DNA from 4 places in the Rhizobium pantanalense genome. Region 4 is predicted to be linked to each of the others. Evidence: predicted binding sites of a transcription regulator. Region 4 holds the regulator's gene; each other region holds the start of a gene.

Region 1 (7,709 bases), on a different contig from region 4:
CCCTAGTTATTGCGCTGATTTTGACCGTCAGCATCGGCCTGATCGGCACCTGGCGCATCCTGGGCCAGAAGGCAGCGCCTGTTCTGCGCGAGCTCTGATTCGTTACGGAGATGAACCGGAAGCCGGCAAAACGGCTCGATATTACATCGATTTAACCTGCGCCGGATCGCTTGACCCTTGTGTATGAGGCCCGAAAGCCTCATATTCTGTGCAGGCATGCTGAGCTCCGCAGCGGCGCCTGGGCCTTGAAAGACCCGACACCGTAATCACATCGGAGCTTGAAAGAGGAAAACATGGCTGACTTCCGCAATTACCAAAACCGGGCGCAGAGCGGTGCGCAATCCGGTGCGATGATAGACGAGGGCCTTCGAGCCTACATGCTCAAGGTCTATAACCTGATGGCGCTGGGTCTGGCGATCACGGGTGTTGCCGCCTATCTATCCTTCTCGCTCGCCTTTGCAAACGGACAGATCACGGCCTTCGGCCAGGCGATCTATCTCAGCCCGCTGAAGTGGGTTGTCATTCTCGCCCCGCTGGCAATGGTCTTCTTCCTGAGCTTCAGGATCAACCGCATGAGCGTGGCCGCCGCGACGACGACCTTCTGGGTCTACGCCGCGCTGGTAGGTCTGTCGCTGTCGTCGATCTTCATCATCTACACCGGTCAGAGCGTCGTGCAGACCTTCTTCGTGACCGCCGCCTCCTTCGGCGCGCTGTCGCTGTTCGGCTACACGACGAAGCGTGATCTGTCCGCGATGGGTTCGTTCCTGATGATGGGTCTCTTCGGCCTGATCATCGCAACGCTCGTCAACATCTTCCTGGCTTCGTCCGCCCTGCAGTTCGCCATCTCGGTGATCGGCGTCCTGATCTTCGCAGGCCTCACCGCCTGGGATACACAGCGGATCAAGGAAATGTACTACGAAGCCGACGACGTGACCGTGGCTGGCCGCAAGGCGATCATGGGCGCCCTGTCGCTGTACCTCGACTTCATCAACCTGTTCATGTTCCTGCTGCAGTTCATGGGCAACCGCCGTTAATCGCACGGGATGAATGAGACATGAAAAGGCGGCCTCGGCCGCCTTTTTTTATTTGCTTGGGCAGACGCCCTGCGATTTGATAGCGCCCGTCGTAAATTCGCAGATCAGGCAATAGAAGCAATGTCCGTCAGCCTCCGCAGTGCAACTTCAGACGACCTTCCCCATATCACCGCCATCTACAGAGATTCCGTCCTGAACGGTACGGCAAGCTACGAAATCACGCCGCCGAGTCAGGAAGAGATGGCGGCCCGGTTCGAGGCAATCCGTGAAAAGGGCTATCCCTATCTCGTCGCCGAAGACGAGACCGGCGCGTTCCTCGGCTATGCCTATGCCTCCGCATTCCGCACGCGGCCGGCCTATCGCTGGATGGTGGAGGATTCGATCTATCTGGCGCCGGAGGCGCGCGGGCGCGGCGTCGGCAGATTACTCCTCGATGCACTCGTCGAAAGCTGCCAGAGACTCGGCTTCCGCCAGATGATCGCCGTCATCGGCGGCGCCCATCCCGCCTCCGTCGCCGTGCATCGCGCCGCAGGCTTTGCCGAAGTCGGGCTCTTGAAGGGCACGGGCTACAAGCATGGCCGGTGGCTGGATACGATGCTCATGCAGAAGGCGCTGGGCCAGGGTGCGGAGAGCGATCCCGATCCCTCGGTTTATCCTGGGACGTTATTTGGGGAATAGTATTAGTATCGGATCTATGAGTCCGCAGAGCCTGTGACACCCCCTCTGTCACTTCGTGACAGAGGGGGTGTCACACTCGCCACAAGCGCGAGCCAATGACGAGAAACTACTTCTCCACCAGCTTCAGCTGCTTGTCGAAAACTTTCAACACTTGGTTCAGGTCATGACCGCGTTTCAGGATCATGCCGTTGGTATTGACGACGGAAAAGGCGCCCTGCTTCGCGGCGAGCTTCGGATTCTTTTCGATGCGGAAGAGCGGCATTTCGCCGGAGCGCTTGAAGACGGAGAAAACCGCCTTGTCCTTCAAATGGTCGATGGCGTAGTCGCGCCACTCGCCTTCGCCAACCATGCGGCCATAGATCCAGAGAATCGCATCCAGCTCCCGGCGATGAAAGGTCACCGGTAGCGGGTCCTTGCTCTGTTTGTATTCTCTGAGATCAACGACGACGGATGAATTGGTATCTGCGGAACGGCTTTCACCGTGTCTCAAATCCGGCTGATCAGTCATCAATCCCCCAGGGGCTATCTCATGACAGGAGAATGACAGTTTGCCTCAGCCACATCAAATTGCAAGACGGCTGGCGGCTCACAATTTCTTTCCCAGCTGTGAAAGCACCTCGTCAGTGCCGCATTTCAGCCAAAACGACGCCCAATTTACAGGAAGTATAGAGGACTGTTTGGCGCCGCCGCGTCAAACGGCCCGGCCGGGACGCATCGATTAAACCCCAGCCCCGAATGCGTCCTCGCCGGGCACCTCCCCTATTGGGCATCAGCCAAAATAGGAAGCCTTTCGACCACGCCAAAATGGAAGACCTCCGGCAAAGCTGGAAAAACCGCTCAGCCGTCCGAACCGACCGTCAGAACAGTCGCCCCGAGAATGGCAGCCGGATCGCCCGAAGATGTCGACGACTGCAGCAGGATCGCGAGGCCTCGCCGGCCGGCCTTATCCAGCACGGTCGACGGCAGCACGAGGCTCATAGCCTTGCCGTCCCACATGCCGACTGTTTCGACATCGGATACCGCGTGCATATAGGCAATCTGCTGGCCGTTGTTTTCGCCGCCTTTCGGCGCCACCATCTGTTCCTTGTCGAAATAGACGGCAACGACATTCGCCCTGCCCTGCCCGGCGCCGATCTTGATCTCCAGCTCGTCGCCCTTCATGGCGGCATTCACCGGAACCGTCAGCCCTTCGCCAAGGCGCTGAAAATCATCGAGCTTGACGTTGATGGCATCGAGATCCGCGCCGTTCATGTGATCCCTGCCATTGACGATCGCCTGCGGCGTATAGACGCCGCTGCGGCCCATCGTCCGGGCGTAGGCATATTGGCGCGCCGTATTATCCTTGGACGCCATGGTGTCGTTCCAGCCGAGATAGTTCCAATAATCGACGTGATAGGCGAGTGCCACGACATTACCCTGGCGGATCAGCTTGCGGAAAGCGGCATCGGCGGGCGGACAGGAAGCGCAACCTTGCGAGGTAAAGAGTTCGACAACGCCCTTGATCTTCGCAGCCTCCTGCGCATGCAGCGAACTTGCGAGCGCAATGCCTGCCAGAAGTGGAGCCAAAAACCGAAGGCGCATTCTATCTTACCTCTGCATCCAATCTCGAGCGCCGTCTGCCTACACGGGCTCTGCAAAACTCGCGCTTTTTGGGGCGACCAGGCCACATCAAGCCCGAAAAATCTGAAACAAGAGATAATAGTTTAACGCGATGACGCAAAGTCACGATGGGGTGAGGCCGGAGTGAGCGGAAGCCTCGCAGTACACATCACCGTGAAAAACAAGAGGCCGCCGGAAGAGTTTTCCGGCGGCCTCCCATAACAGCGTTTAATGCCTATCAGGCAGCGAGATCGCGCAGAACGGTCTGCAGGATGCCGCCATTGTTGACGTAGACGACCTCATCCAGCGTATCGATGCGGCAGATAATCGGAACGTCCTTCACCGAGCCGTCGCCATAGGTGATCTTGGCGATCTTACGCTCGCGTGGCTTGATGTGCTCAAGGCCTTCGATCGTGACCAGTTCGTCGCCCTTCAGACCGAGGCTTGCCCAGGTGGTGCCTTCCTCGAAGACGAAGGGGATGACGCCCATTCCCACAAGGTTCGAGCGGTGGATGCGCTCGAAGGACTGGGCGATCACGGCGCGGACGCCGAGCAGGTTCGTGCCCTTGGCAGCCCAGTCGCGCGACGAGCCGTTGCCATATTCGACACCGGCGAAGATGACGAGCGGAACGCCCTCGGCCTTGTACTGCATGGCCGCATCGTAGATCGACGTCTCTTCCTTGGACGGATAATGGATGGTGTAGCCACCTTCCTTGCCGTTCGGGCCGAGCATGTGGTTGCGGATGCGGATGTTGGCAAAAGTACCGCGCATCATGACTTCGTGGTTGCCGCGGCGCGTGCCGTACTGGTTGAAATCGGCAACGCCGACGCCGTGACCGAGGAGGTACGAGCCGGCCGGAGAAGCAGCCTTGATCGAACCGGCCGGAGAAATATGGTCGGTGGTGATCTTGTCGCCGAAGAGGCCGAGAACGCGAGCGCCCTTGATGTCGGAAACGCCGGCGCCCTTTTTGCCCATGCCCACGAAGTAAGGCGGGTTCTGCACATAGGTCGAGTTGTCGTCCCAGGCATAGGTCTGGCCCGGAGGAACCTGCACGGCCTGCCAGTTGGCATCGCCCTTGAAGACGTCGGCATACTTGGTTTCATAAAGCTCGCGGGTGACGTACTTCTGGATGAACTCCTGAACCTCATGCGAGGTCGGCCAGATGTCCTTCAGATAGACCGGCTTGCCGTTCTGGTCTTCGCCGATCGGCTCCTTCGTCAGGTCGAGCTGCACCGAGCCGGCGAGCGCGTAGGCGACGACGAGCGGCGGCGAAGCGAGATAGTTCGCCTGGACGTCAGGCGAGATACGGCCTTCGAAGTTGCGGTTACCGGAGAGGACGCCCGATACGATCAGGCCCTTGTCGTTGATCGTCTTCGAGATCGGCGCCGGCAGCGGGCCGGAATTGCCGATGCAGGTGGTGCAGCCGAAGCCGACCAGGTTGAAGCCGAGCTTGTCGAGATCGGCCTGCAGGCCGGACTTGGCAAGATATTCGCCGACGACCTGCGATCCCGGTGCTAGCGAGGTCTTGACCCACGGCTTGGTCTTCAGGCCCTTGGCAACGGCGTTGCGGGCGAGAAGGCCGGCAGCGATCAGCACCGACGGGTTGGACGTGTTGGTGCAGGAGGTGATGGCGGCAATCGCAACGTCGCCATGGCCGATATCGAAATCCGTGCCTTCGACCGCATAGCGGTTGGAGAGCTGACCGGGCTTCTTGTATTCGGTTTCGAGCGAAGTCGCGAAACCGGAAGCGATGTTTTCCAGCGCGATGCGGCCTTCCGGACGCTTCGGGCCGGCCATGGACGGCACGACATCGCCGAGATCGAGTTCCAGCGTGTCGGTGAAGACGAGATCGGAACCGTCATTGTCGCGCCACATGCCCTGAGCCTTGGAATAGGCTTCGACGAGCGCGATACGGTCCTTGGCGCGGCCGGACATGTTGAGATAGTTCAGCGTTTCCTTGTCGACCGGGAAGAAGCCGCAGGTCGCGCCATATTCCGGACCCATATTGCCGATGGTGGCGCGGTCGGCGAGCGGCATGTTGTCGAGGCCGGGGCCAAAGAATTCGACGAATTTGGAAACAACGCCCTTCTTGCGCAGCATCTGCACGACGGTCAGAACGAGGTCGGTCGCGGTGACGCCTTCCTTGAGCTTGCCGGTGAGCTTGAAGCCGATGACTTCAGGCAGCAGCATCGAGACCGGCTGGCCGAGCATGGCGGCTTCAGCTTCGATACCGCCGACACCCCAGCCGAGAACGCCGAGGCCGTTGATCATGGTCGTGTGCGAATCGGTGCCGACGCAGGTGTCGGGATAAGCGATCGTTTCGCCGTCCTCTTCCTTCGTCCAGACGGTCTGGCCGAGATATTCGAGGTTCACCTGGTGACAGATGCCGGTGCCGGGAGGAACGACGCGGAAGTTCTTGAATGCCTGCTGGCCCCACTTCAAGAAGCGGTAGCGCTCCCCATTGCGCTGGTATTCCAGCTCGACGTTCTTGGCGAAAGCCTGCGGCGTGCCGAATTCGTCGACGATGACGGAGTGGTCGATGACGAGGTCGACGGGAACGAGCGGGTTGATCTTTTCCGGATCGCCGCCGAGCGAAACCATGGCGTCGCGCATGGCGGCAAGGTCGACAACGGCCGGAACGCCGGTGAAGTCCTGCATCAGCACGCGTGCGGGACGATAAGCGATTTCGTTCTCGACGGTGCCCTTGTTGGTCAGCCATTCGGCGACAGCAAGGATATGGTCCTTCGTGACCGACTGCCCGTCTTCAAAACGCAGCAGGTTTTCCAGAAGCACCTTCATAGAATAAGGCAGCTTGGAAACGCCGGGCAGACCATTGGCTTCAGCCTTGGGAAGGCTGAAGTAGACATAGTCTTTCCCGTCCACGGTCAGCGTGGAACGACAATTGAAACTGTCAAGAGATTTAGACACGAGATACCCCGTTTCTGATAGCCAACACAGTCGTGCGAACGCCTATGCACTTTATGCACATCAGGATGCGGGTACGGCCATTTCCGCTGTCCGCACGTAAGGGTAAAACCTTAAGTTCGGCGCAAGGATTGAATTCACGCCGGCCGCTGGCGTGGTTGCAGGTCTTATAGATAATTTCGTAAAGACTTGCCAGAGTGACAAAGCGCAAATTTGGACAATTTTTTGCGCGCTGCGGCAACGATAACGGGGAAAGTCTGAGCGAATGCATCTAAGCGCTGAAAATCTGGCGGAAAGGCGTGGCGAAGACCTGATTTTCTCGAACGTTTCCTTTGACTTGGGAGGTGGCGACGCCCTCATTCTGACCGGGCGCAACGGGTCGGGAAAGTCAACGCTTCTGCGTGTCGTGGCAGGCCTTCTGAAGCCGGAAAAGGGCCGTGTCACCTTCACCGGAAATGACGGAGAATCGGGCCGGCCGGCCGGTGAAGCCAGCCACTATCTCGGTCACCGCAATGCGATGAAATCCGAGCTGACCGTCACGGAAAATCTGACCTTCTGGAAAACCTTCCTCGGCGATGTGCCGGGCGGCTCCGGCCTGGCTGTCGATGAAGCCGCCGACGCCGTCGGGCTTGCTGGCATCACCCATTTGCCCTTCGGCTATCTCTCCGCCGGTCAGCAGCGGCGAATCGCTTTCGCCAAACTTCTGGTCGCCCATCGCCCGATCTGGATCCTCGACGAACCGACGGCAGCGCTCGACAGCTCCGCCGACCGGCTGTTTGCGGAGCTGATCTCAGCCCATCAGAAGAGCGGCGGCATCGTTATTGCCGCGACGCACCAGCCGCTGGGTTTGGAGAACGTACAGGAGATGCGGATGACGGGGTTTGCCGGGGTGAGTGAGGGAGTGTGGGGATGATGCAGATATTTCCTCCCATGCCGAGCTTGCGATACCCCCCTCTGTCCCTTCGGGACATCTCCCCCACAAGGGGGGAGATTGTTGGGAGTTTGCCGCACCCGCTTACAAAACCAGCGGGTTCAGCTTCTACAAATTCGATGTTGGCTCGGGACATGAGCGCGCCACAAGTTACCAATCTCCCCCCTTGTGGGGGAGATGTCGCGAGAGCGACAGAGGGGGGTACTCGAGGTATATCTCAACATGAAAGAGTCTCCCCATGACCGCCCTCTTCCTCCGCGACCTCAGACTTTCGGTGCGCGCCGGCGGCGGGGCGTTGATCGGCATCCTCTTCTTTCTCACCGTCGTCGCCGTCATTCCCTTCGGCGTCGGACCCGACCTCAAGCTTCTCTCGCACATCGGTCCCGCCATCGTCTGGATCGGAGCGCTGCTGGCGAGCCTTCTCGGCCTCGACCGGCTGTTCCAGGCCGAGCGTGACGATGGTTCGCTCGATCTGCTCGTCATGCAGGAAACGCCGCTGGTATTGACGGTCTTCATTAAATGCGCAGCGCATTGGATCGCG
Region 2 (7,709 bases), on a different contig from region 4:
GCTAGCGAGGAAATCCTTGACTCCTGTGGAAAACATCTTAGAACCGGCGACGGAAAAGGAAGACTTCCATGGTTCGCTTCGAACAGCTCGATAGCTTCAGTCACCTGGCGCAATGTGCCGGGCGGGATGTCTATTTTCCGGTTTCTTCCAAAACCAAGGCCAAAACGACGACGAAAACCGTCTGACGTCTCTGGCCTGCCGCTCTCTCCCCGGCCCGGCCGGGGACAGGAACCGGTCGTTATGGCCGCGGTTCCCCCCTCGCCCAAGAGGAGAGAAGAGAAAGAGAGCTTGTGAAATGGGTTTCAAAGTTGCAGTAGCGGGCGCGACCGGGAATGTCGGCCGCGAAATGCTCAATATCCTGGCCGAACGCGGCTTCCCGGCCGATGAGGTCGTGGCGCTCGCATCGGCTCGCTCGCAGGGAACCGAAGTTTCCTTCGGGGACCGGACGCTGAAGGTTTCCAACCTTGAGAATTACGATTTCTCCGACACCGACATCTGCCTGATGTCGGCCGGCGGCGACGTCTCGAAGAGGGTTTCGCCGAAGATCGGCGCCCAGGGCTGCGTCGTCATCGACAACTCCTCAGCATGGCGCTACGACGCCGACGTGCCGCTGATCGTTCCGGAAGTAAACCCGGATGCCGTCACGCAGTTCACCAAGCGCAACATCATCGCCAACCCGAATTGCTCGACCGCGCAGCTCGTCGTGGCCCTGAAGCCGCTGCATGATTTCGCCAAGATCAAGCGCATCGTCGTCTCGACCTACCAGTCGGTTTCCGGCGCCGGCAAGGACGGCATGGACGAGCTGTTCAACCAGACCCGCGCCGTCTTCGTCGCCGACCCGATCGAAGCGAAGAAGTTCACCAAGCGCATCGCCTTCAACGTCATCCCGCACATCGATGTCTTCATGGAAGACGGCTACACCAAGGAAGAGTGGAAGGTGCTGGCCGAAACCAAGAAGATGCTCGACCCGAAGATCAAGGTCACCTGCACGGCCGTCCGTGTCCCCGTCTTCATCGGCCATTCGGAATCGGTCAACATCGAGTTCGAAAACGAGATCACTGCCGATCAGGCCCGTGACATCCTGCGCGAAGCCCCCGGCTGCCTCGTGATCGACAAGCGCGAAAACGGCGGTTACATCACGCCTTACGAATCCGCTGGCGAAGATGCGACCTATATTTCGCGTATCCGCGAAGATGCGACCGTCGAGAACGGTCTCAACCTCTGGGTTGTCTCCGACAACCTGCGCAAGGGCGCCGCACTGAATGCCATCCAGATCGCCGAATTGCTCGTCAACCGTGGCCTCATCAAGCCGCGCAAGCAGGCTGCATAAGGATCTGTAAACCAATTTACGGTTTATCAACCCTCCTGGGTTAAGCAGAATAAAATGAAAGCCTCGCCATTTCGGATGAAAGGCGGGGCTTTTTTGAATGGTTTTGGCGGCGATGTTTCACATGAAACGAAAACATCACTCGCTAAAATATGATGACATGATGGTCGGATGCTGGCATGGTCCGCTGGCGATTAAACGCGCGTGATCCCCTGGCTTTCAAGGGTTTGCGCGCTATTGAAAACGGTTACCGCGTTCGCACCGCGGTAAGAATTCGGGGACACTGAATGCGCTTCACAAAATCTGGAATGGCAGCTCTCGTGGCGGGCGGATTGCTGCTGGGAATGCCGCTTGCGGCAAATGCCGCATCTTGCGGCAACACCTCCGCCGGATTCGAGAACTGGGTGCAGGAATTCAAGCGGGAAGCGCAGGCACAGGGCGTCAGCCCCTCCACCCTCGACAGGGCCTTCGCCAACGTCCATTACAACCAACCCACCATCCGCGCCGACCGCGGCCAGAAGAGCTTCAAGCTTTCCTTCGAGGAATTCATGAAGAAGCGCGGGGGACAGACGATCATCAATCGCGGCAAGAGCATGAAGCAGGCCAATGCCGCGCTCTTCGCCAAGATCCAGAAGCGCTTCGGCGTCCCCCCAGGCCCGATCATCGCCATCTGGGGCATGGAAACCGGCTTCGGCAGCTATATGGGCGATCAGCATACGCTTTCGGCCGTCTCAACCCTTGCTTATGATTGCCGTCGTTCCGCATTCTTTACTGAGCAGCTCTACGCCGCCCTGAAGCTCGTCGGCGAAGGTTATCTCAGCCCGTCGGCACGCGGCGCAGCTCATGGCGAAATCGGCCAGACGCAGTTCATGCCGAAAAACGTCGTCGCCTTCGGCGTCGATGAAGATGGCGACGGCAGGGTCGATCTTGTGGGATCGCGCGCCGACGCACTCGCCTCGACCGCCAACTTCTTGCGCGGCCACGGCTGGCAGCCCGGCGCCGGCTATCAGCCCGGTGAGCCGAATTTCTCCGCCATTGCCGGCTGGAACGACGCAAAGGTCTATCAGCAGGCAATCGCCTATATCGGCCAGCAGATCGACGGCAAGTAGTCCTGATCTCGTGAATCAAAAAAGGCGCTGCGACCAGATGGTCAGCAGCGCCTTTTTCGTTGATCCACCTGCCGCCCTACGGGGCGCCTGCCTCTTAAACCTCGGGCCCCTTAAATCTCAGGGCGGATGAAATCGCGCGTTGCCGGGTCCATGACCCAAAGTTCGCCGGTCGAAATATCAAACCAGGCGCCGTGAAGGCTAAGCTTGCCTTCTTCCTCGCGCGCTCTGATCTCCGGAAAACTGCGGAGATTGTCGAGCGAATTGCGGATTGAGATGCGCTCCAGAGCCGTCTGGCGCTCGGTCTGCGTCATGATGTCGTTGCTCTGGATCTGTTCGGCCGCAGGCTTCAGCAGCGCCATCCAGCGACCGATGAAGTCGCCAGGCGACAGAGGTTCGGCATTGGGATCGAGCGCGGCTCGGATACCGCCACAGCGGCCGTGGCCCATGACGACGATATCGGAAACCTTGAGCGACAGAACAGCGAACTCCAGCGCTGCCGAAGTCGCATGGAAATTGCTGTCCGGTTCGTAGGGCGGCACCATGTTGGCGACGTTACGGATGACGAAGAGTTCGCCCGGCCCGGCGTCAAAGATAATCTCCGGCGCCGAACGGGAGTCACTACAGGCTATCACGAGGGTCGATGGGCTTTGGCCAAGCTCGGCGAGAGTGCGATAGCGTTCGCGCTCATCGACGTAACGCCCGCTCATGAAGTTGCGATAACCGTTCAGAAGGGTGTCGGGAAAGCTTTGCATGATATTGGATTACAATGCACTTCGGCCGATGGCAACTGCTGCGCTGCAAAAAGCTCCCGTCGCTGCCAGCCGTTACCTTTTCTTCCGCTGCGCCGGGTGGACGAGATGCCTCAGCTGCACCATGGCCATCGGTGTCGACAGGCTTGCAGAATCGACGGCAAGCGTCAGCTCGTTGCTGCCGCGCTTGACGGCGCGTGCCAGCACTTCAAAGACGCTGGCCGTCGTCAGCTGCAGCGCCCGCTCCTCATCCATGCCGGAAAGCAGGCGCGACAGGAACACGGCGGATAAGAGATCGCCGAGCCCGTTCGGCGCACCTTCCACGCTGCGATGTTCGGCAAGCAGCGCATTTCGGCCGCTGAGATAGAGATTGCCAATGCCGCCGGCCATCATCGGCACGGCAGACGTCACCAGCATGCGCGACGGGCCAAGCGCGAGAGCCGCCTCCATGATGGCGTTGTTATCCTCGAGGGGCGCTCCCGCAAGCCAGGCAAGCTCATAGCGGTTCGGCGTTGCGAGCGACGCCAGCGGGATCAGATGGTCGCGGATCGCTTCCGCCGTCGCCTCAGGCACATAAAGCCCGCCGGCATCGCCGATGACAGGATCGCAGGCATAGAGGAGATCGGGGTTCTTCTCCCGCAAAGCCGTTACGAGCCTTGCAACGGAATGCGCCTGCGCAGCATTGCCAAAATATCCCGACAGAACCGCCTTGACCTCCGAAAGCCAGGGTGCGGCGATGAGATCGTCGATCGCATGGTCGAAATCCGCCTCGTTGAAGGTCAACCGCGTCGAACGCCCATGACCGGGATGCCAAGGGAGAACGATCGTCGGCAGCGCCCACACCGGATGGCCAAGAGTCTCCAACGCGAAAACGGCGGCGCGATTGCCGACTGACCCTCGGACGACGTGGCTGGAGATGACGATAACGGTGCCGGCGGACACTTGCGACATGATGCTAGCTTTCAAGTTCAGGGCTTCAAACTGCCATGGCGCCGTTGATGATCCCTTCGACGGCACTCTGTCAACCGCACTTCACAGAGTCATGAAAACCTCTGTTGACGAGTTGATTCCGCCAATGTCACACCACTGATATCCGCTTTGCACCGAGATCGCGCATTCCGGCAAGATTTTTAAAAAAACCGGCCAAAATCAGTCCGAAAGCAACCAAATTCGCATTCTTTTTGCCAGTTTTTTCGCTAAACCTTCTGCTACTGTCGTCATAATTCGAAAATCGGGAGGAATTCCATGGCGCCCAAGACCAATCCGAAACGGGAAAAACAGATTGAAGCGGCACGCAAAATAGCCGCGGCAGCGGGCGAGGCGCATCTCGATCCCGAAATCCTGTTCGGCCGGGCGAGCAATGACGACATGGAGCTTTACAGCCCGGAAATGCTGGCCCTTGCCGCAACGCACGCGGCCAAGGAACTGGCAGCCTGGAGCGGCACCTCTCCGCGAGTCAGCATCGAGCAGGTCGCCGGTATCGAACCCGATGGCGTTGCGGTGTCGATCCTCTCGATCACCGACCACAACATGCCCTTCCTCTATGAATCGATCATGGGTGAAGTGACCAGCAGCTACCGCGATCTCTATATGGCCATCCACCCGATCCTGGTCGTCGAGAAGGGCAAGCAACCGAGCCTTTATTCCGCCGATCAGCCGAGCGATCCGGCCCATCGCGTCAGCCATATCCAGCTTCATCTCTCACCTTTGACGACAGCGCAGGCGACGGATCTGACCAAGCGGATCCAGACCGTGCTCGATCAGACGCATCTTGCCGTTTCCGACTGGAAGCCGATGCTGTCGCGCCTCGATACGGTGATATCGGAACTATCGACCTACGAGGCTGCCGGCCGCCGCAAGAATGACCGTGACGAAGCGCTTGCCTTCCTTGCCTGGCTACGCGACGGCAATTTCACTTTCCTCGGCATGCGCGAATATGTCTATTCCGGCAAGGGCGCCAATGCCAAGGTCGAGCGCGATCGCGGCACCGGCCTCGGCATCCTCTCCAATCCGGATGTCCGCGTTCTCCGGCAGGGCAAGGACGCCGTCACGACCACGCCGGAAATCCTCGCCTTTCTTGACGGCCCGGATTTCCTGATCGTCACCAAGGCCAACGTCAAATCGATCGTCCATCGCCGCGCCTATATGGATTATGTCGGCGTCAAGCGCTTTGACGCTGATGGCAACGTAACGGGCGAGCTACGCATCGTCGGCCTCTTCACGTCGACGGCCTATACCAGCGCTGCCGCGGAAGTGCCGCTGCTGCGCTCGAAGGTGCAGAAAGTCAAGGATCACTTCGGCTTCGATCCGACAAGCCATTCCGGCCGAATGCTCGAAAACACGCTGGAATCCTATCCGCGCGACGATCTCTTCCAGATCGACACCTCGTTGCTGGCAAATTTCGCCGAGCAGATCAACGACCTGACCGACCGGCCGCGCGTGCGCGTATTGCCGCGCATCGATCATTTCGACCGCTTCGTCTCCGTCATTGTCTATGTCCCGCGCGAGGAATATGATTCCGTCGTCCGCGAGAAGATCGGCAATTACCTGAAGTCGGTCTATGACGGGCGCGTCTCCGCTTATTATCCGGCTTTCCCGGAAGGCGGCGTGGCGCGCGTGCACTTCATCATCGGCCGCAGCGCCGGCAAGACGCCGCATGTTCCCCAGGCCAAGCTGGAAGAGGCGATCCGCGCCATAACAGCCCGCTGGGACGAGCGCTTCGCCATGCTGGCTGGCCCGAAAGCGCCGAGCATTTCCGTCAGCCAGGCCTTCCAGGAGGCCTTCTCGCCGGAAGACGCCTTTGCCGATCTGCCTGATATCATCGCCACGACCGGTGCCGAACCGATCCGCATCGGCTTCTATATCCGCAAGGACGAGGCAGGCGACATTCTCTCGCTGAAGATTTTCCATGGAGACGGCAATCTGGCGCTGTCGCGCCGCGTACCGCTCTTGGAAAATCTCGGTTTCAACGTCATCAGCGAGCGCACCTTCGATATCTACGTCACGGCCAAGGACGGATCGACCGGCCATGTCGTGCTGCACGACATGGAGCTCGAGGCCCGCAATGGCCTGACCATCGATCTCGCCCGCCACGGCGCCGCCCTGGAGGAAGCTTTCCTTGCTGCCTTCGGCGGCACGATCGACAACGACGCTTTCAACCGGCTGATCGTCTCTGCCGATCTCTCCGCCCGCGAAACCAATGTGCTGCGCGCTTATTCCCGCTATCTCAGACAGGCCGGCATCGCCTATTCGCAGGATTATATCTCTGCGACGCTGGACAAATACCCGCGTATCGCCGCATCGCTCTTCCGATTGTTCCACGATACGCTCGACCCGAAGCTCAGCGACAAGAACCGCACGAAGAAGCTCTCCGAGCTGCATGCGAGCATCGAAGCCGAGCTTGCCGACGTTCCGAGCCTCGACGACGACCGCATCCTGCGCCGCTACGTCAATGCTATCGACGCGACGCTGCGCACCAACTATTTTCAGAAGAACGCGGACGGTACCCCCAAGGCCATGCTCGCCTTCAAGCTCGATCCCAAGCTGCTCGATGGACTGCCCGAACCGCGCCCCTTCCGCGAAATCTTCGTCTATGGTGTCGAGGTGGAAGGCGTACACCTGCGCTTCGGCAAGGTGGCGCGTGGCGGCTTGCGCTGGTCGGATCGCGCTGAAGACTATCGCACCGAGGTGCTGGGCCTTGTGAAGGCACAGCAGGTGAAGAACGCCGTTATCGTCCCCGTCGGCGCCAAGGGCGGCTTCTATCCGAAGAAGCTTCCGGTCGGCGGCAACCGCGACGAGATCTTCAATGCCGGCCGCGAGGCCTACAAGACCTATATCCGCACATTGCTGTCGATCACCGACAACATTTCCGGCGCCGATATCATCCCGCCGGCCGATACGGTCCGGCTCGATGGCGACGATCCCTATTTCGTTGTCGCCGCCGACAAGGGCACCGCCACCTTCTCCGACACCGCCAATGCGCTGGCGCAGGAAGCAGGCTTCTGGCTGGACGACGCCTTCGCTTCGGGCGGCTCGGCCGGCTACGACCACAAGAAGATGGGCATCACCGCCCGCGGCGCCTGGGAAACCGTGAAGCGGCACTTCCGCGAAATGGACATTGACATCCAGACGACGCCCTTCAACGTCGTCGGCGTCGGCGACATGTCCGGCGACGTCTTCGGCAACGGCATGCTGCTGTCGCCGAAAATCCGCTTGCTCGCCGCCTTCGACCATCGCGACATCTTCATCGATCCCGATCCGGACATGGACAAGACGCTCGCAGAACGTCAGCGGCTCTTCAACCTGCCGCGTTCGAGCTGGCAGGATTTCGACAAGTCCGTCCTGTCGAAGGGCGCCATGATCATTTCCCGCGCGGCAAAATCGGTCACGCTGACGCCGGAAGCCGTCGCCGCGATCGGCATCGACAAGGCGGTCGCAACGCCCTTCGAGATCATGACGGCGATCCTCAAGGCACCCGTTGATCTCCTGTGGTTCGGCGGCATCGGCACCTACGTCAAGGCTCCC
Region 3 (7,709 bases), on a different contig from region 4:
TCGCGCGCATTCCAGGTCCCTGAAACGCCGGATCATTCAACACAGCCCGTAAACGCTTGTCGTCCGACAACTGCACCCTGTCGCCTGCCGGCCAGAGCGCATCAGATGTCTTTGGAGGCAAAGAAGTTGCGGCAGCGCGAGAATGGACCTCTTCCATTGAATCCAGAGCGCAACCTCGTCCCTCCTCGTATTGGGCGTAACGTCTGGCGAACAGGCCCAGATATGCCACTTCGACACGTTGTTTGCTGGTATCGACCTTGATCCTCATTCGTTTAACGGTGTGCGAGAGCGCAAACTCCACGTCGGTTGCAATGACCGCATCCGCGTCGCGTTTTGCAATGAACACGTTTGAGCAAACCATATTAGCTGCATAGCCCGTGGCGACCAGCAGTAAATCGGGAGGGCTGATGGTCAGCCACCCGCTCACTGCAGAAACCCCAAAAACTACGATCACGATAACAACAACGGAGAATTTTCGAAATCGGCGCATGTTTCGCGACCTATTAACGAGACAATCGAAAAGCCACGAAAGATATCGCGAAATTCCCAATTAAAGCGACAGTCTTGCGACTTGATTTTACGGCGTCGCAAAATGCCTGCCGAAGATATTTCCAACAAAATAATCCGTCCGAAAGGCCCATGCCACAAGGGATTCGGTACCAGTGTCAAACTGGGTTCGACATTTAACTTAGGGGCTGGTAGTCGGGCGGAGGCGTTTCTATTTCGCAGCCTTGATGCCGTCCTTCGCCGGATCGTATCCATCCGTCAGCGTTTTCAGGAAAGCGACGACATCGGCGATCTCGGCGTCATTGAGCGCGGGTGCATCGCCGGGCTTGCGGTTCATCGGTGCGTCGATGACGTCGATGTTGGCCTGATACTGCGCCGGCAGGTCATCATATTTCAGCACCTTGCCGCTTGCATCCTTCGGATAGATTTCCTCCGGATTGGTATCGCGCTTGACGTAGAAGCGGGTGACATCCTCCAGTGTGCGGTAGACGCCATTGTGGAAGAAAACGTGACGGGTAGCGACATTGCGCAACGTCGGCGTTTTGAACAGCCCGCAATTCTGCTGCTGGGCGGAATAGGTGTCGTTGCGCAGCGGGCCGCAAATGCCGGTGTCGTAGTAATGCGCATCGGCATTGGCTGAAATGGCGGGATTGCGCGGTGCGCCGAGCGCCTCGAACTCGAAATCGGTGAAGTTCGGCATTTGCCCATCGCCGGTCATCTTGTCGAGGTGGCAGGAGGCGCAATTGCCCTTGTTCGCATCGTCGAACAGTTTCAGACCCCGCGCTTCCGCATCCGTCAGCACTGCCTTGCCGCGCAGATAGTAATCGTACTTGCTGGTATAGGGATGGAAGGAGTTTTCCTCGATCTGATAGCGGGCGAGCGCGAAGCCGATCTCGGAGATCGTCATGTCCTGATCGTTGAGGATATTGTCGCCGAAGAGCGCCGAAATCTCCTTGCCGTAACTCTCTTTTAGCTTGGCATAGACGGTGGCCGCATCGGCATTCGCCATTTCGAAAGGCGAGATCATTGGCTGCAGGGCTTGCTCCTCCAGCGAATCGACCCGCCCATCCCAGAACATGCCGCCCTGCGGCACGAGGTTTACTGCGGCTGCCGCTTCGGCCTTGACGACCGCTTGGGCGGTCAGCGGGCCGGTGACGGCGGCGGGGGCATTGGCGAGAGCCACGCCCGATGCTTCGGTCATCGGCGAGGCTTCCGCCGCTTCGTCGGCAGCGCTCTCTTCTCCGATCGAGAAGGAAGGCGTCGACATTTTGTAGGCGAGGCTCGGCACCGCGCGAATGCCCGGCCGATCGAGATGCGGGCCACCGAGCTGGACGGCGAGGCCATTGGCCGGCGCATAGTGGTTGGCCGGATCATGGCAGGTGGCGCAGGATATCTGGCCGCCGCCTGAAAGCGATGGATCGAAGAACAGCTTCTTGCCAAGCTGGGCCATCGCGCTCAGCAGTACCCGGTCATCATAGCCATCAGTTGTCGAAGCACTGGCGGCCGGTTCGCTTGCCATGCCGACAGCCGCACCCGCAAGCGACAGGCCCGCGAGTGCGATGAGCGGCAGGAGACGGCGGTTGATCAAGGGCATTTCCGTCTCCCTTATAGTCTTATGATGCCTGATTGCCTGTCTTCGGATCGAGGATCAGCTTAGGCGTATCACCCTTGGACCAGTCGAACATGGTGTTCAGCGAGCCCGAGAGCACATCGAAGGAGCCGCCGCCGAGGCGGGCGCCGGCCATCCAGTTGTCTTCGATGAAACGCATGACGGAGGTCTGGTCGGTCAGCGTATGGTCGACGAAGTTGACCTTGGCATAGGGCGAGATGACGAGCAGCGGCTGGCGCGTGCCGTAGCCGCAGCGTCCCTGCGCCGGCTGGCCGTTGACGCCGGGCAGCGCGGTGCCGGTGGAGCAGCTGTCGCCGCTCAGCACGTCATAGCCCTTGACGGGGATTTTCGATGGATTGACGACCGCATGGGCATGATCATACCAGCCGTCGGAATCGTCGTAGAGGATAATGATGGCAGTATCCTTCCAATCCGGCGAATTCTGCACGGTGTTGACCACCTCAGTTACGAATTCCTGCTCGTCGAGCGGATCGGAATAGCCGGCATGGCCGTCCTGATAGGCCGGCGCCTTCAGGAAGCTGACTGTGGGCATGTTGCCGTTCTTCACCGCCGCATAGAAGTCGGTCATGTCATATTGGTGGTTTGCTGCATCCGTCGTGCCGATCGCCGCCACGGAAGAGGGGCGCGCATGCGTCGGGTTGGCGGTCGAGGCGTAATACTGGAACGGCTGGTGATGCGGAATGTAGTCGGTGTAGTTGACCTTGGTGATGGTCGACGTGGTCGCGCGCTTGCAGCCTGTCGTGCCATCCGGGTTGGTCGCCGTCAGATCGAAACCGCCCTCGAAGAAGCCCCAGGTGATCTTGTGCTCATTCAGCATGTCGCCGATATTTTTGCCATACATCAGCGCGGTCTGGCCGACCGAACAGACGTCGCCGGTCGGATCGAAGTCGCTGATCGCAGTCCAGCCGCCATTACCGTCGGGCACGATGCGGCCCTTGGAATAGGTGCCGTCGCTTTCCAGCGTATAGCCAGGCGGCAGGATGGCGCCATTTGTCTGGCCGGAGATGAGGTTCAGCGCGCCCGGTGTCGAGGGGCCGAAATTGGTGGAGAAGGAATTGTCGCTCATCGCATAGTGCTGAGCATAGTTCCAGTAGGCCGTAACGGTGTTGCCGTCGTAATAGCCCATGACCTGTCCCTTCGTGCCGAAGGCGCCGGCAGCACCCTTGGTGCCCTTGCCGGTATTGGCTGGGAAAAGATCCATGGCGAAATTGTTGTAGGCGGCCTGTTCGGCGGTGTAACCGTGGTTCTGCGACTGGGTTGCCGCCTGCGTGCGGTCGAGCCGGAAGGGGGCAACCGCATCGGCGCCGTTTGCCGTGTTGGTCTTGTTCGGATTGTTGTCGAGAAGGCCAGCATTGGCGAGCGTGTTGATATCGGTCGGCGTACTGTCGGCCGCCTTGAATGCCGGTTCGCCATCGACATTTGCAGCCTTGGGGTAGGTTGCGAAATAATGGTCGAAGGACACATTTTCCTGGAAGATCACGACAAGATGCTTGATGGGGGTTGCGGTATTCGGTATCGGGCTTACGTCAGCGGCGTCGGCGGTGGAACAGAGCAAAACAAGGCCAAGCGCGCTGCCGGCTGCAAGGGCGGCGCGACGTGAAAAACTGGTCATCGTCATATCCTCTTCGAGTGGGGGGCATTGCTCCGACGCATTTGCGCCACGCCGGGCATAGAGAACCCTTTCGAGCTATCAATGGAGTATGACAGTTCCATGAAGGGCGCGGACAGGCGATTGCGTCATTGATATGGCATCTCCGGCAAGCACTTGATTCTGCTGTGCTGGATGCAGAACGGTACGAGACGCCTGTCCGGAGCGTTTACAGTGCTACCTTATGTCACGGACTGCCAGCGGGGTGTTTCCTCACCCTCCTCGTGCTTCGACACGGCCCTTGGGCCTCCTCAGCATGAGGTAGCCACAGTCCTTCATTCGGTGAAATCAGATATTCTGATCCATCGTCTCAGCCGGAATCTCGTCGGCGCGATGGATGCGCACGACCACAGCCGGGACGCCTGCAACGGTGCAATGCGGCGGCACGGGTTTGACCACGACGCTGCCCGCGGCAACCTTGCTGAAGGCGCCGACTTCGATATTCCCGAGGATCTTGGCGCCGGCGCCGATCATCACACCGTGGCGGATTTTCGGGTGACGGTCGCCGCTCTCCTTGCCCGTACCGCCGAGCGTGACGTTCTGCAGGATGGAGACCTCATCCTCGATGACGGCGGTCTCACCGATGACGATGCCAGAGCCGTGGTCGAGCATGATCGAGGTGCCGATCTTCGCGGCCGGATGGATATCCGGGCCGAAGACGAGCGAGACGAGATTGGAGAGCCAGCTCGCAATTTCCTTGCGGCCCTCCGCCCAGAGCGCATGGGCGATGCGGTGCGTCTGCAGGGCGTGGAAGCCCTTCAGATTGAGAAGCGCGTGCAGGTAGGTAGTGCAGGCGGGGTCGCGGGTTCGCACGGCAACGAGATCTGCTTCGGTTGCCTGCAGGAGGACTGGATATCGCGCCAACACGTCCGACAGCAGCGACAGCATGTTACCATGCTCGATCCTGACGACGCAGAGCCGGGCGGCCAGTACGTTGGCAAGGCTTTCGGCATCGGAGTTTCCGGCAAGCAATTGCACCTGCAGCAGCGGCGCAAGCGTCGGCTCGCGCGCCGCCAGTTCGGCGGCTTCGCAACGGATCACGTCCCAGACGTTTTCGGCTGGGGCAGGTGGATTTCCGGCGATTGCCGTTCCTGACTGAGGCATAATCCTGTCTCTCTGCATCTCATTGTTTTCACGCAATTCCGGACGGAAAACAGCTGTGCACTTTTCTTGGAATTGCTTTAACCGGAGATGTCCACGACACCGCAGTCGCCGGCTTCGGAGGCGAAGGCGAGCAGCTTGCCGGACTTGCTCCAGCTCATCGATGTGATCGCACCCTTGCCGGGCCGGCGCAAGAGCGCTTCCTTGGCGTCGCCGATGCGAACCGCTAGGATCATACCATCGATGAAGCCGATGGCGAGGATATCCTCGGCGGGATGGAATTTTACGGAGGTTGCCATGATGTTGGCGCGCGTGCCGAGCTCCAGCGGTGCCTTGCCCATCGGGCCATCCTTGCCCTGGAAGGGCCAGACGATCGCCGCCGGTGCGCCCGACGAGGCAAGCCACTTGCCCTTGTTGGACCAGGAGAGCGACTTCACTTTGGCGGGATAGCCGGTCATGCGCATATGGCGCGCTTCGGCGCCGGGCTTTGTATCCAGCTTCCAGCCGTGCAGCGCATTTTCCTGCATGGTCGTGACGATGAACTGGCCATCCGGCGAGAAGGTGACGCGCGTATGGGCGCCTTTCCATTCGAGATTGATCGGCTGACCGCTCATGCCGACCCAGTGCAGGGATACGCCGTTATAGCGGGCAACCGCGATGCGCAGGCCCTTGGGAGCGAAGGCGATGCCTTCGACGGTACGTTCTTCCGGAAACTCTTTCGTCGTCCCGTCGGAGAGCCGTACGAAGGTGCTCTTGCCGTAGGAATAGGCGACGGCGCCCTGCGGGCCGGCTGCAAGCTGGCCGATCCATTTGCGCGGCGCTTCGGCCAGTACCGTTGTGCTGCCATCGGCTGCGATCCGCAAGACCTTGCCGTCCTCACCGCCCGAAATCAGGCTCTCGCTATAGGGATCGCGGATGCAGGTCAGCATTCCGTGATGGGCTTCGGTAACCTTCTCGCCGCCTTCGAGGCGGTGGACTGCGCCGGCGGCGCTGGCGAAGAAAGGGGTATCACCTAAAAATTCGACGGCCAGAACGTGGCCGTCGATATCAAGCGGAGCAACAGTCGGCATCAGGCAGACGCCTCGCACGCCTTGAAGCTGGCTTCCAGCTTTTCGCGGTCGAGTTCGCGGCCGATGAAGACGAGGCGGCTTTCATGCTTCTCGCCGTCTTTCCAGGGGCGCTGGTGATCGCCTTCGATGATCATGTGGACGCCCTGAACGACATAACGCTCCGGGTCGTCCTTGAAGGCGATGATGCCCTTGAGGCGCAGAATGTTCGGGCCTTGCGTCTGCGTAACCTTCTGGATCCAGGGGAAGAAGCGCTCCGGGTTCATCTCGCCGCCACGCAGCGAAACCGACTGCACGGTGACGTCGTGGATTGGCGACAGGCCGTGGTGATGATGGTCGTGATCGTGGTGGTGATGATCATGATCATGATCATGATGATGGTGGTGATCGTGATCATGGTCGTGATGGTGATGATCGCAATCCGGACCGCAGACGTGATCCTCGTGGCCGTGCTCGAGGAAATGCGGATCATTTTCCAGCGCGCGTTCCAGATTGAAGGCGCCCTGGTTCAGCACGCGTGCAAGCTCGACGCCGGAACGGGTCGTCTTGTAGACGCGGGCAGCCGGGTTGATGGCGCGAACGATATCTTCGATCTGGGCCAGTTCTTCCGGAGAGACGAGATCGGACTTGTTGATGACGACGACGTCGGCAAAGGCGATCTGGTCTTCGGCTTCGCGGCTGTCCTTCAGGCGTAGCGGCAGGTGCTTGGCGTCGACGAGTGCGACGACGGCATCGAGCTCGGTCTTGGCGCGGACATCGTCGTCCATGAAGAAGGTCTGGGCGACGGGAACCGGATCGGCAAGGCCGGTCGTTTCGACGATGATGCCGTCAAAGCGGCCGGGGCGGCGCATCAGGCCTTCGACGACGCGGATCAGGTCGCCGCGAACGGTGCAGCAAACGCAGCCGTTGTTCATTTCGTAGATTTCTTCGTCCGACTCGACGATCAGGTCGTTGTCGATGCCGATCTCGCCGAACTCGTTGACGATGACGGCGTATTTCTTGCCGTGATTTTCGGACAGGATGCGGTTGAGCAGCGTCGTCTTGCCGGCGCCGAGATAGCCGGTGAGAACGGTGACGGGAACGGGCTTTTGCGTGGCTGTTTCGGTCATGGGAGCCTCGAAATATGGAAGGTTGCCCCGGGGAGCAGACATTGGTCGGCTTCCATATAAGGAGTTGGAGACGCCAGTTCAAAGGCTTTTATATGTTATAAGATCACATTGGATTGCGGAGAGGCGGTTTGGCGGCGTGCTCATGACAGCATCGACATGTCGAAGCTGTCTATATCTTCCAGCAGCTCGATGAGGCCCTTGACGGCATGTGCGATCAGCCGCTCGCCTTTTTGCGCCGTGGCCACGGCCGCGTTGCCGGCCACACCCTGGCTGCTCAGATCGGCCATTTTCCAGCCGAAGGCGTGAGGTCCATAGGCGCGCAGATGCTTGAAGCCCTTGATGAACTCCGATTGCCGTGACGGGAAGTTTGCCGCCTTCGGCATGTCAACCTTTTCCGGATGCAGGGCAAGCATGACCGATGTCTCGATATCGCCGCCGTGAATGTCGATGGCTTTGTCCTCGGGCGCGATCAGCCCGTCCGGCACGCCGAAACGCGTCCAGCTGGTGGCAACCGCCAGCATGTTGAAGCGCACACGCGCTTCCGTTGCGACGATGGTCATCAGCGGCGAGTTGCCGCCATGGGCATTCAGCATGACGAATTTGCGGATGCCGAGATTGTTCATCTGCTCGGCAATGCCGAGCCACCG
Region 4 (7,709 bases):
GGATGACCGCCGTCATCTTCGGTCTCGTCTTCCTTATGATCCTGGTCTCGACCGTGGTCCGTACAGGCTATACCGCCTTCGTTCAGACCTCGATTACCCTACCGATCGAATTCTCCGAGAAGGTGATCGACCCGGCGGGTAAGCGCACGAGCGATCCGAAGGTGCTGATATCGGCCAACTACCCGGTTCTGGTCCGCGATGCACTGGTGAAGGCGCTTGGCATCGATCCGGGCAACCGTGCGCTCGTTCGCGAGGCGACGGCGATGGTGTCGGACGGCGCCAGGATCGCGCTGCGGGACAGGGTCGTCGTCAATCCCTCGATCATCGGAACGACGCAGAACGTCACCTTCCTCGCCAGCGCCAATATCGATTCCGCCAACAAAGGCCAGATCGATCTGAAGGTCGACGAGAAGGATCGAAAGGTGTCCGACCGTCAGGTCGCGTGGATGAAGAAACTCAGCGAAAGCGGCGCGCTTTACAAGGCCTTCAACAGCGGCCTCTTCGTATCGGGCAATTCGAGCCGGCCGGAAGCCGCCGGGCTCGGCGTCGCGCTGATCGGCTCGTTCTACCTGATGCTGACCGTTCTCGTACTTGCCTTGCCGGTCGGAGTCGCGGCGTCGATCTATCTGGAGGAGTTCGCGCAGAAGAACCGGCTGACGGATCTGATTGAGGTCAACATCAACAATCTCGCTGCCGTCCCCTCGATCGTCTACGGCCTGCTGGGCCTCTCGATCTTCATCAACATGATGGGTCTGCCGCGCTCGGCCTCGCTGGTCGGCGGTCTCGTGCTGAGCCTGATGACGCTGCCGATGATCATTATCGCCACACGCTCGGCGCTGCGGGCCGTGCCGCCGTCGATCCGCAGCGCGGCGCTCGGGCTTGGGGCTTCGCGGATGCAGATGGTCTTCCATCATGTGTTGCCGCTTGCGATGCCCGGCATTCTGACAGGCACGATCCTGGGGCTTGCCCATGCGCTTGGCGAGACCGCGCCATTGCTTCTGATCGGCATGGTCGCCTTCGTTGCCAACTATCCGGCATCGCCGCTCGATCCTTCGACGGCGCTGCCGGTGCAGATCTACATGTGGGCGAGCGAAGCCGAGCGGGCCTTCGTCGAAAGGACATCCGGCGCCATCATTGTGCTTCTCTTCTTCCTCGTCGCGATGAACATCGGCGCCATCCTGCTGCGCCGCCGCTTCGAGCGGCGCTGGTAAGGGAGGGCGCACGAAATGAACATGATGACGGAAGCCGCCAGCGAAAGAGCCTTGGCCAAGAAGATGACGACGATCCCCTACAAGATGATCGGCCAGGATGTTTCGGTCTATTACGGCCACAAGCGGGCGCTCTTCGACGTCAATCTGAAGATCCGCGCCAATACGGTCACGGCTCTGATCGGCCCTTCAGGCTGCGGCAAGTCCACCTTCCTGCGCTGCCTCAACCGCATGAACGATACGATCGAGACTTGCCGCGTCACCGGCAAGATCACGCTCGACGATCAGGATGTCTACGACGACAGCATTGACGTGGTGGAATTGCGCGCGCGCGTCGGCATGGTCTTCCAGAAGCCCAACCCGTTTCCGAAGTCCATCTATGAGAACGTCGCCTACGGTCCGCGCATCCATGGCCTGCATCGCTCAAAGGCCGATCTCCAGCATATCGTCGAAACAAGCCTGCAGAAGGCCGGTCTCTGGGGTGAGGTGAAGGATCGCCTCCATGACGCCGGCACGAGCTTGTCGGGCGGTCAGCAGCAGCGTCTGTGCATCGCGCGCGCCGTTGCCGTCAGCCCGGAGGTCATCCTGATGGACGAGCCGTGCTCGGCGCTCGATCCGATCGCGACCGCCAAGGTCGAGGATCTCATCCACGAGCTGCGGGAGAATTTCACCATCGTCATCGTGACGCATTCCATGCAGCAGGCAGCCCGCGTCTCGCAGCGTACCGCAATGTTTCATCTCGGCCACCTGGTCGAGGAGAACGACACCGATAAGATGTTCACCAATCCCGACGATTTCCGCACGCAGGATTACATCATGGGCCGTTTTGGTTGATGATGGCAGGCGCGCGGCTCCTTTCACACAGTTCACTTTGAGGATAGAAAAATGGTCTCCACTCACATTCTGTCAGCCTATGACGAAGACCTGAAGTTCCTGACGCGCCGCATTGCTGAAATGGGCGGCCTGGCCGAGCAGATGGTTAGCGACAGCGTACGCGCTCTCGTCAACAGCGACGCGGCTCTGGCCCAGAAAGTCATCTCCGACGACGTGGTTCTCGACCATGCCGAGCGCGAAGTCGGTGACAAGGCGATCGTCACCATCGCCCGCCGCCAGCCGATGGCAGCCGACCTTCGCGAAATCATGGGATCGATCCGCATCGCTTCTGACCTGGAGCGCGTCGGCGATCTCGGAAAGAACACCGCAAAGCGCGTCATCGCCGTGCAGGGCACTGGCGTCCCCCGCCGTCTCGCCCGCGGCATCGAGCATCTCTCCGAACTGGCGCTGAGCCAGCTCAAGGAAGTTCTCGATGTCTACGCGACCCGCTCGCCCGATAAGGCGGTGTCGATCCGCGAACGTGACGAGGAAATCGACGCCATGTACACCTCGCTCTTCCGCGAGATGCTGACCTACATGATGGAAGATCCGCGCAACATCACCACCTGCACGCATCTTCTCTTCTGCGCCAAGAACATCGAGCGCATCGGCGACCACGCCACCAATATCGCCGAGACGATCTATTACATGGCGACAGGTGCTCAGCCCGAAGGCGAGCGCCCGAAGGACGATACCGCCAATACCGTCGGCGCAGTGACGGAATAATCTGGAAGCGAAGAAAGGAGACCATAGGCGCATGGTTCCGAGAGTTGCTGTTGTAGAAGACGAGGAAGCGCTCAGCGTTCTGCTGCGCTACAATCTTGAGGCCGAAGGCTTCGAGGTCGACACGATCCTCAGAGGCGATGAGGCCGAGCTGCGTCTCCAGGAGCGCATCCCCGATCTCCTGATCCTCGACTGGATGCTCCCCGGCGTATCGGGCATCGAGCTCTGCCGCCGGCTGCGTATGCGGCCGGAGACGGAGCGACTGCCGATCATCATGCTGACGGCCCGCGGCGAGGAAAGCGAGCGCGTGCGTGGGCTTTCGACCGGCGCGGACGATTATGTCGTCAAGCCGTTCTCGACGCCGGAGCTGATGGCTCGCGTCAAGGCGATGCTGCGGCGTGCCCGCCCGGAGGTTCTCTCCACGGTGCTGCGCTGCGGCGATATCGAGCTGGACCGAGAAACCCATCGCGTCCACCGCAAGAGCCGCGAAGTACGGCTGGGGCCGACGGAATTCCGCCTGCTGGAATTCCTGATGTCCTCGCCCGGCCGCGTCTTCTCGCGCTCGCAGCTGCTCGACGGCGTATGGGGTCACGATATCTACGTCGACGAACGCACTGTCGACGTCCATGTCGGCCGCCTGCGCAAGGCGCTCAATTTCTCCAATATGCAGGATGTCATCCGCACCGTTCGCGGCGCGGGCTATTCCATGGAAACCTGAGCGGTTTGCCGCTCGGGTATCACTAAAGCATGTCGCGCAAAAGTGCGTAGCGGTTTTGCGAGAACGACATGCGCCAGACGGAAAACCTAAAGCACGGGAAGCGAATCTGAAAGATCGTGACGTGCTTTAAATAGCGGCGGAAATAGAAAAACGGGCCTCGATGGGCCCGTTTCTCATTGTCTTGCTGTGACTTTCAGCCGTTGTTGCGACGGCGGTCATGCACCGGCTGGTATGCCATGCGCTGATGATAGGTGCAGTACGGCGAAGAATCCGGGCTGTCATTGCCGCAGAAGTGGAAGTCGTCCTTCAGCGGGTCGCCGACCGGCCACTTGCAGGTGCGCTCCGTCAGTTCCGTCAGGCCGAGGCGGCGAGAGATCGGAACGACGACGTTCGATGCCGGACGATACTGGATTTCATTGACGGAATCGACCTCGATCTCTTCCTTCAGCATGGTTGCGCCCTGCTGGCGGGCGACGACCGTACGGGTGGCAACGCGCGATCCGTAGGTTGCGGTGCGGGGTGCTGCTGCGCTGCGCTTCGGCGTGCGCGCCGCGGTTGCCGTGCCGCCCGCCTTCGCTCGGCCAGGAAGGTTCAGGCGGTGCACCTTGCCGATGACGGCATTACGGCTCACGCCACCGAGCTGCGCAGCGATCTGGCTGGCGCTCAACCCTTCGGACCATAGCTTTTTCAGCTTCTCGACGCGTTCGTCTGTCCAATTCATGCCCTGTCTCCGCTGTCGCGTTTCCGATGGCAGAATCCCTCACCATTGCCTCGCATGGGAACGAGGCGCGAAACGCTCTAAAATTGTGGTGACTAGTTCCGCCGCATGCAGTCTAGCAATTGCTTTTTAACCTAGTGTGAGGCTGACTCCGTGACAAGAGTCGCGAGAATCTTGAGGAATCGATTTCGAGGTTTTCCCCAACTTGCTGCCCAGGCGTGGCATTTCTGCAATAGGCGCGGCTGAACCTATCTCTTTTGCCCGCAAGCGCTATCTCGCACCTGCTAAAGCGCCAGTTTTGTTGACATCGCGGTGCAAAACATCAATAGTGCCCAGGCCGCCGCAAGGCGGCATTTTTGATTTTTTCGGACCCGTTTCATCAAATGGAAGCGATCGGTCCTTAAAGTTGTGATCGAGGAGATATGGCCATGGCCGAGACCACGCCGCTTTATGACACCTATATGCGCGCTCCGTTACGGTTCGAGCGAGGCGAGGGCGTGTGGCTGGTCACCGAAAATGGCGAGCGCTACCTCGATTTCGCAGCCGGCGTCGCGGTCAACTCGCTCGGTCACGCTCATCCCCATCTCGTCGCCGAATTGAAGGCCCAGGCCGACAAGGTCTGGCATCTGTCCAACCTTTATGAGGTGCCTGGTCAGGAGAAGCTGTCGAAGCGGCTGACGGAAGCGACCTTCGCCGACAAGGTGTTCTTCACCAATTCAGGCGCCGAGGCGCTGGAATGCGCCATCAAGACGGCGCGGCGCTATCAATTCGCCAAGGGGCATCCCGAGAAGTTCCATATCATCACCTTCGAGGGCGCCTTCCACGGCCGCACCATCGCGACCATCGCCGCAGGTGGCCAGGAGAAGTATATCGAGGGCTTCGGGCCTAAGGCACCGGGTTTCGATCAGGTGGAGTTCGGTGATCTCGATGCCGTGCGTGCCGCCATCACGGATGCGACGGCTGCGATCCTGATCGAGCCGGTCCAGGGCGAGGGCGGCATTCGTCCCGCGACCAACGAGTTTCTGCGCGGGCTGCGTGAGATCTGCGATGAGCACGGCCTGCTGCTGATCCTCGACGAAGTACAGTGTGGCGTCGGCCGCACGGGCAAGCTCTTTGCCTACGAATGGGCCGGCATCAAGCCCGATATCATGGCGGTCGCCAAGGGCATCGGCGGTGGCTTCCCGCTCGGTGCGTGCCTTGCGACGGCGGAAGCCGCTTCCGGTATGAAAGCCGGCACACACGGTTCGACTTATGGCGGCAATCCGCTTGCCATGGCAGTCGGCAACGCCGTTCTCGACATCGTGCTTGCCGAAGGCTTCCTGCAGCATGTGCGCGATGTAGCGCTGGTGTTCCGCCAGGGGCTCGCCTCGCTCAAGGATCGCTTCCCGGATATCATCGAGGACGTTCGCGGCGAAGGCCTGATGCTTGGTGTCAAGGCGGCCATCCCGCAGGCGGAGCTGCTGCAGGCGATCCGCGCCGAGCATTTGCTTGGCGTGCCGGCTGGCGATAACGTCATCCGCCTGCTGCCGCCGCTGGTCGTCACGGCCGAAGAAGCGCGCGAAGGTCTCGCTCGCCTGGAGCGTGCTGCCGAGCGTGCGCGCGCTGCCCGCGTCAAAAAATCGGCTTAAGCTTATCGCCCGCATTTGGGGGCGTTCCTGCCCCTCGCGGGCGTTATTGTTTTTTCTGAAGTACAGGTAAGGACATGGCTTCTCCGAAACACTTTCTCGACCTCTCTGCCGTTCCGGCTGCCGATCTGCGCAATATCATCGACGACGCGATCGTGCGAAAAAGCGCGCAGAAGGCCGGCACGGCCGACAAGCCGCTGACCGGCAAGATGCTGGCGATGATCTTCGAGAAGCCGTCCACCCGAACCCGCGTCTCCTTCGATGTCGGTATGCGCCAGCTGGGCGGCGAGACGCTGTTCCTCTCGGGCACCGAGATGCAGCTTGGCCGCGCCGAGACCATCGGCGATACGGCCAAGGTGCTGTCGCGCTATGTCGATGCGATCATGATCCGCACGACCGATCATTCGCGCCTGCTGGAGCTGGCCGAACATGCGACCGTTCCAGTCATCAATGCGCTGACCGACGATACGCATCCTTGCCAGATTATGGCGGATATCATGACCTTCGAGGAGCATCGCGGCCCAATCAAGGGCAAGACGCTCGCGTGGACGGGCGACGGTAACAACGTGCTGCATTCGCTAATCGAAGGGGCCGCGCGCTTCGGCTATCGCATGAATATGGCGGTACCCCTTGGTTCTGAGCCGAAGGATCACTATCTGAACTGGGCCCGCAACGAGGGCGCCGAAATCATGCTCTCGCATGATGCAGACCGTGCGGTCGCCGGCGCCGATTGCGTGGTAACCGATACCTGGGTTTCCATGAATCAGGAACACCGGGCTCGCGGTCACAACGTCTTCCAGCCCTATCAGGTCAACAAGGCTTTGATGGCACAGGCCGGCAAAGACGCTTTGTTCATGCATTGCCTGCCCGCCCATCGCGGGGAGGAAGTGACGGACGAGGTGATCGATGGCCCGCAATCCGTTGTCTTCGATGAGGCGGAAAACCGCCTTCATGCGCAAAAGTCGATTCTTGCTTGGTGCCTGGGCGCGATTTGAAGATATTAAACCGCGTCTCAAGGACGCGGACCCTAGAGCCGGATGGCCTTAGGTCGAAGCGACCTAAGGCCTGAATCCGGTCTAGAATTAAAGAAATAGAGCATGACGGCGCCCGAAAACCGCTCTCACTTTTCGGCGTCATGCTCCAGGAGTAAAGCAATGGCCGAAAATGCCGCAACGCTGGGTCAGTTTGATTTCGCCGGTGACGATCATGTCGTTCCCTTCCAGGTGGAAGGTTTGGACGTGCGCGGCCGTGCCGTACAGCTCGGTCCGCTGCTGGACGCGATCCTTGCCCGGCATGACTATCCGACGCCGGTTGCACGCCTTCTGGCCGAGGCCATCGTCTTGACCGTCCTGCTCGGCACGTCGCTGAAATTCGAAGGCAAATTCACCGTGCAGACCAAGGGCGACGGTCCCGTCGACCTTCTGGTTGCCGATTTCACGACGCCGGAAAATGTTCGCGCCTATGCCCGTTTCGACGAAGAAGCGCTGGCAAAGGCAGTCGCCGAAGGCCGGACCGAGCCGGAACAGCTGCTCGGCAAGGGCGTCCTCGCCTTTACCATCGATCAGGGCCGTTTCAGCCAGCCCTATCAGGGCATTGTCGCGCTTGATGGCGCCTCGCTCGAGGAGATTGCCGGTACCTATTTCCGCCAGTCGGAACAGATCCCGACGCGCGTGCGTCTGGGCGCGGCAGAACTTTTCGACCGTGATGAGAATGGCAAGCCGCGTCACCGCTGGCGGGCCGGCGGCCTGATCGCGCAGTTCCTGCCGGAAGCGCCTGAGCGCATGCGCCAGCCGGACCTGCATGGCGGCGATGGCGATACCGGCCTGCGCGATCACGTGGAGGAC

What was found. Region 4 encodes PhoB, which activates phosphate uptake and scavenging genes when phosphate is short. Its sites were predicted from a motif close to TGTCATNNANCTGTCAT; they were not measured.
Region 1: PH558_RS19950 (DUF2794 domain-containing protein) is a predicted target of PhoB. The motif match lies at 2,242-2,258, and genes of this name have one in related genera.
Region 2: PH558_RS13610 (NAD-glutamate dehydrogenase) is a predicted target of PhoB. The motif match lies at 4,262-4,278, and genes of this name have one in related genera.
Region 3: PH558_RS00755 (phospholipase C) is a predicted target of PhoB. The motif match lies at 3,838-3,854, and genes of this name have one in related genera.

Annotation. Positions count from the first base shown of each region.
Region 1 covers NZ_JAQJCH010000007.1:196,032-203,740, forward strand. Annotated here, with positions in the region: gene PH558_RS19935 (ABC transporter permease) at 1-98, shown strand, start outside; gene PH558_RS19940 (Bax inhibitor-1/YccA family protein) at 294-1,034, shown strand; gene PH558_RS19945 (GNAT family N-acetyltransferase) at 1,155-1,712, shown strand; gene PH558_RS19950 (DUF2794 domain-containing protein) at 1,819-2,220, opposite strand; gene PH558_RS19955 (DUF1223 domain-containing protein) at 2,550-3,293, opposite strand; gene acnA (aconitate hydratase AcnA) at 3,550-6,240, opposite strand; gene ccmA (heme ABC exporter ATP-binding protein CcmA) at 6,503-7,150, shown strand; gene ccmB (heme exporter protein CcmB) at 7,407-7,709, shown strand, end outside.
Region 2 covers NZ_JAQJCH010000004.1:361,771-369,479, forward strand. Annotated here, with positions in the region: gene PH558_RS13590 (aspartate-semialdehyde dehydrogenase) at 296-1,330, shown strand; gene PH558_RS13595 (lytic murein transglycosylase) at 1,615-2,436, shown strand; gene PH558_RS13600 (carbonic anhydrase) at 2,547-3,188, opposite strand; gene pdxY (pyridoxal kinase PdxY) at 3,261-4,136, opposite strand; gene PH558_RS13610 (NAD-glutamate dehydrogenase) at 4,431-7,709, shown strand, end outside.
Region 3 covers NZ_JAQJCH010000001.1:149,106-156,814, forward strand. Annotated here, with positions in the region: gene PH558_RS00745 (serine hydrolase domain-containing protein) at 1-490, opposite strand, end outside; gene PH558_RS00750 (cytochrome-c peroxidase) at 719-2,101, opposite strand; gene PH558_RS00755 (phospholipase C) at 2,121-3,749, opposite strand; gene cysE (serine O-acetyltransferase) at 4,074-4,889, opposite strand; gene PH558_RS00765 (WD40 repeat domain-containing protein) at 4,967-5,956, opposite strand; gene PH558_RS00770 (CobW family GTP-binding protein) at 5,956-7,062, opposite strand; gene PH558_RS00775 (creatininase family protein) at 7,203-7,709, opposite strand, start outside.
Region 4 covers NZ_JAQJCH010000003.1:138,134-145,842, reverse strand. Annotated here, with positions in the region: gene pstA (phosphate ABC transporter permease PstA) at 1-1,211, shown strand, start outside; gene pstB (phosphate ABC transporter ATP-binding protein PstB) at 1,227-2,042, shown strand; gene phoU (phosphate signaling complex protein PhoU) at 2,094-2,807, shown strand; gene phoB (phosphate regulon transcriptional regulator PhoB) at 2,839-3,522, shown strand; gene PH558_RS10065 (GcrA family cell cycle regulator) at 3,716-4,243, opposite strand; gene PH558_RS10060 (aspartate aminotransferase family protein) at 4,669-5,868, shown strand; gene argF (ornithine carbamoyltransferase) at 5,943-6,860, shown strand; gene PH558_RS10050 (Hsp33 family molecular chaperone) at 7,020-7,709, shown strand, end outside.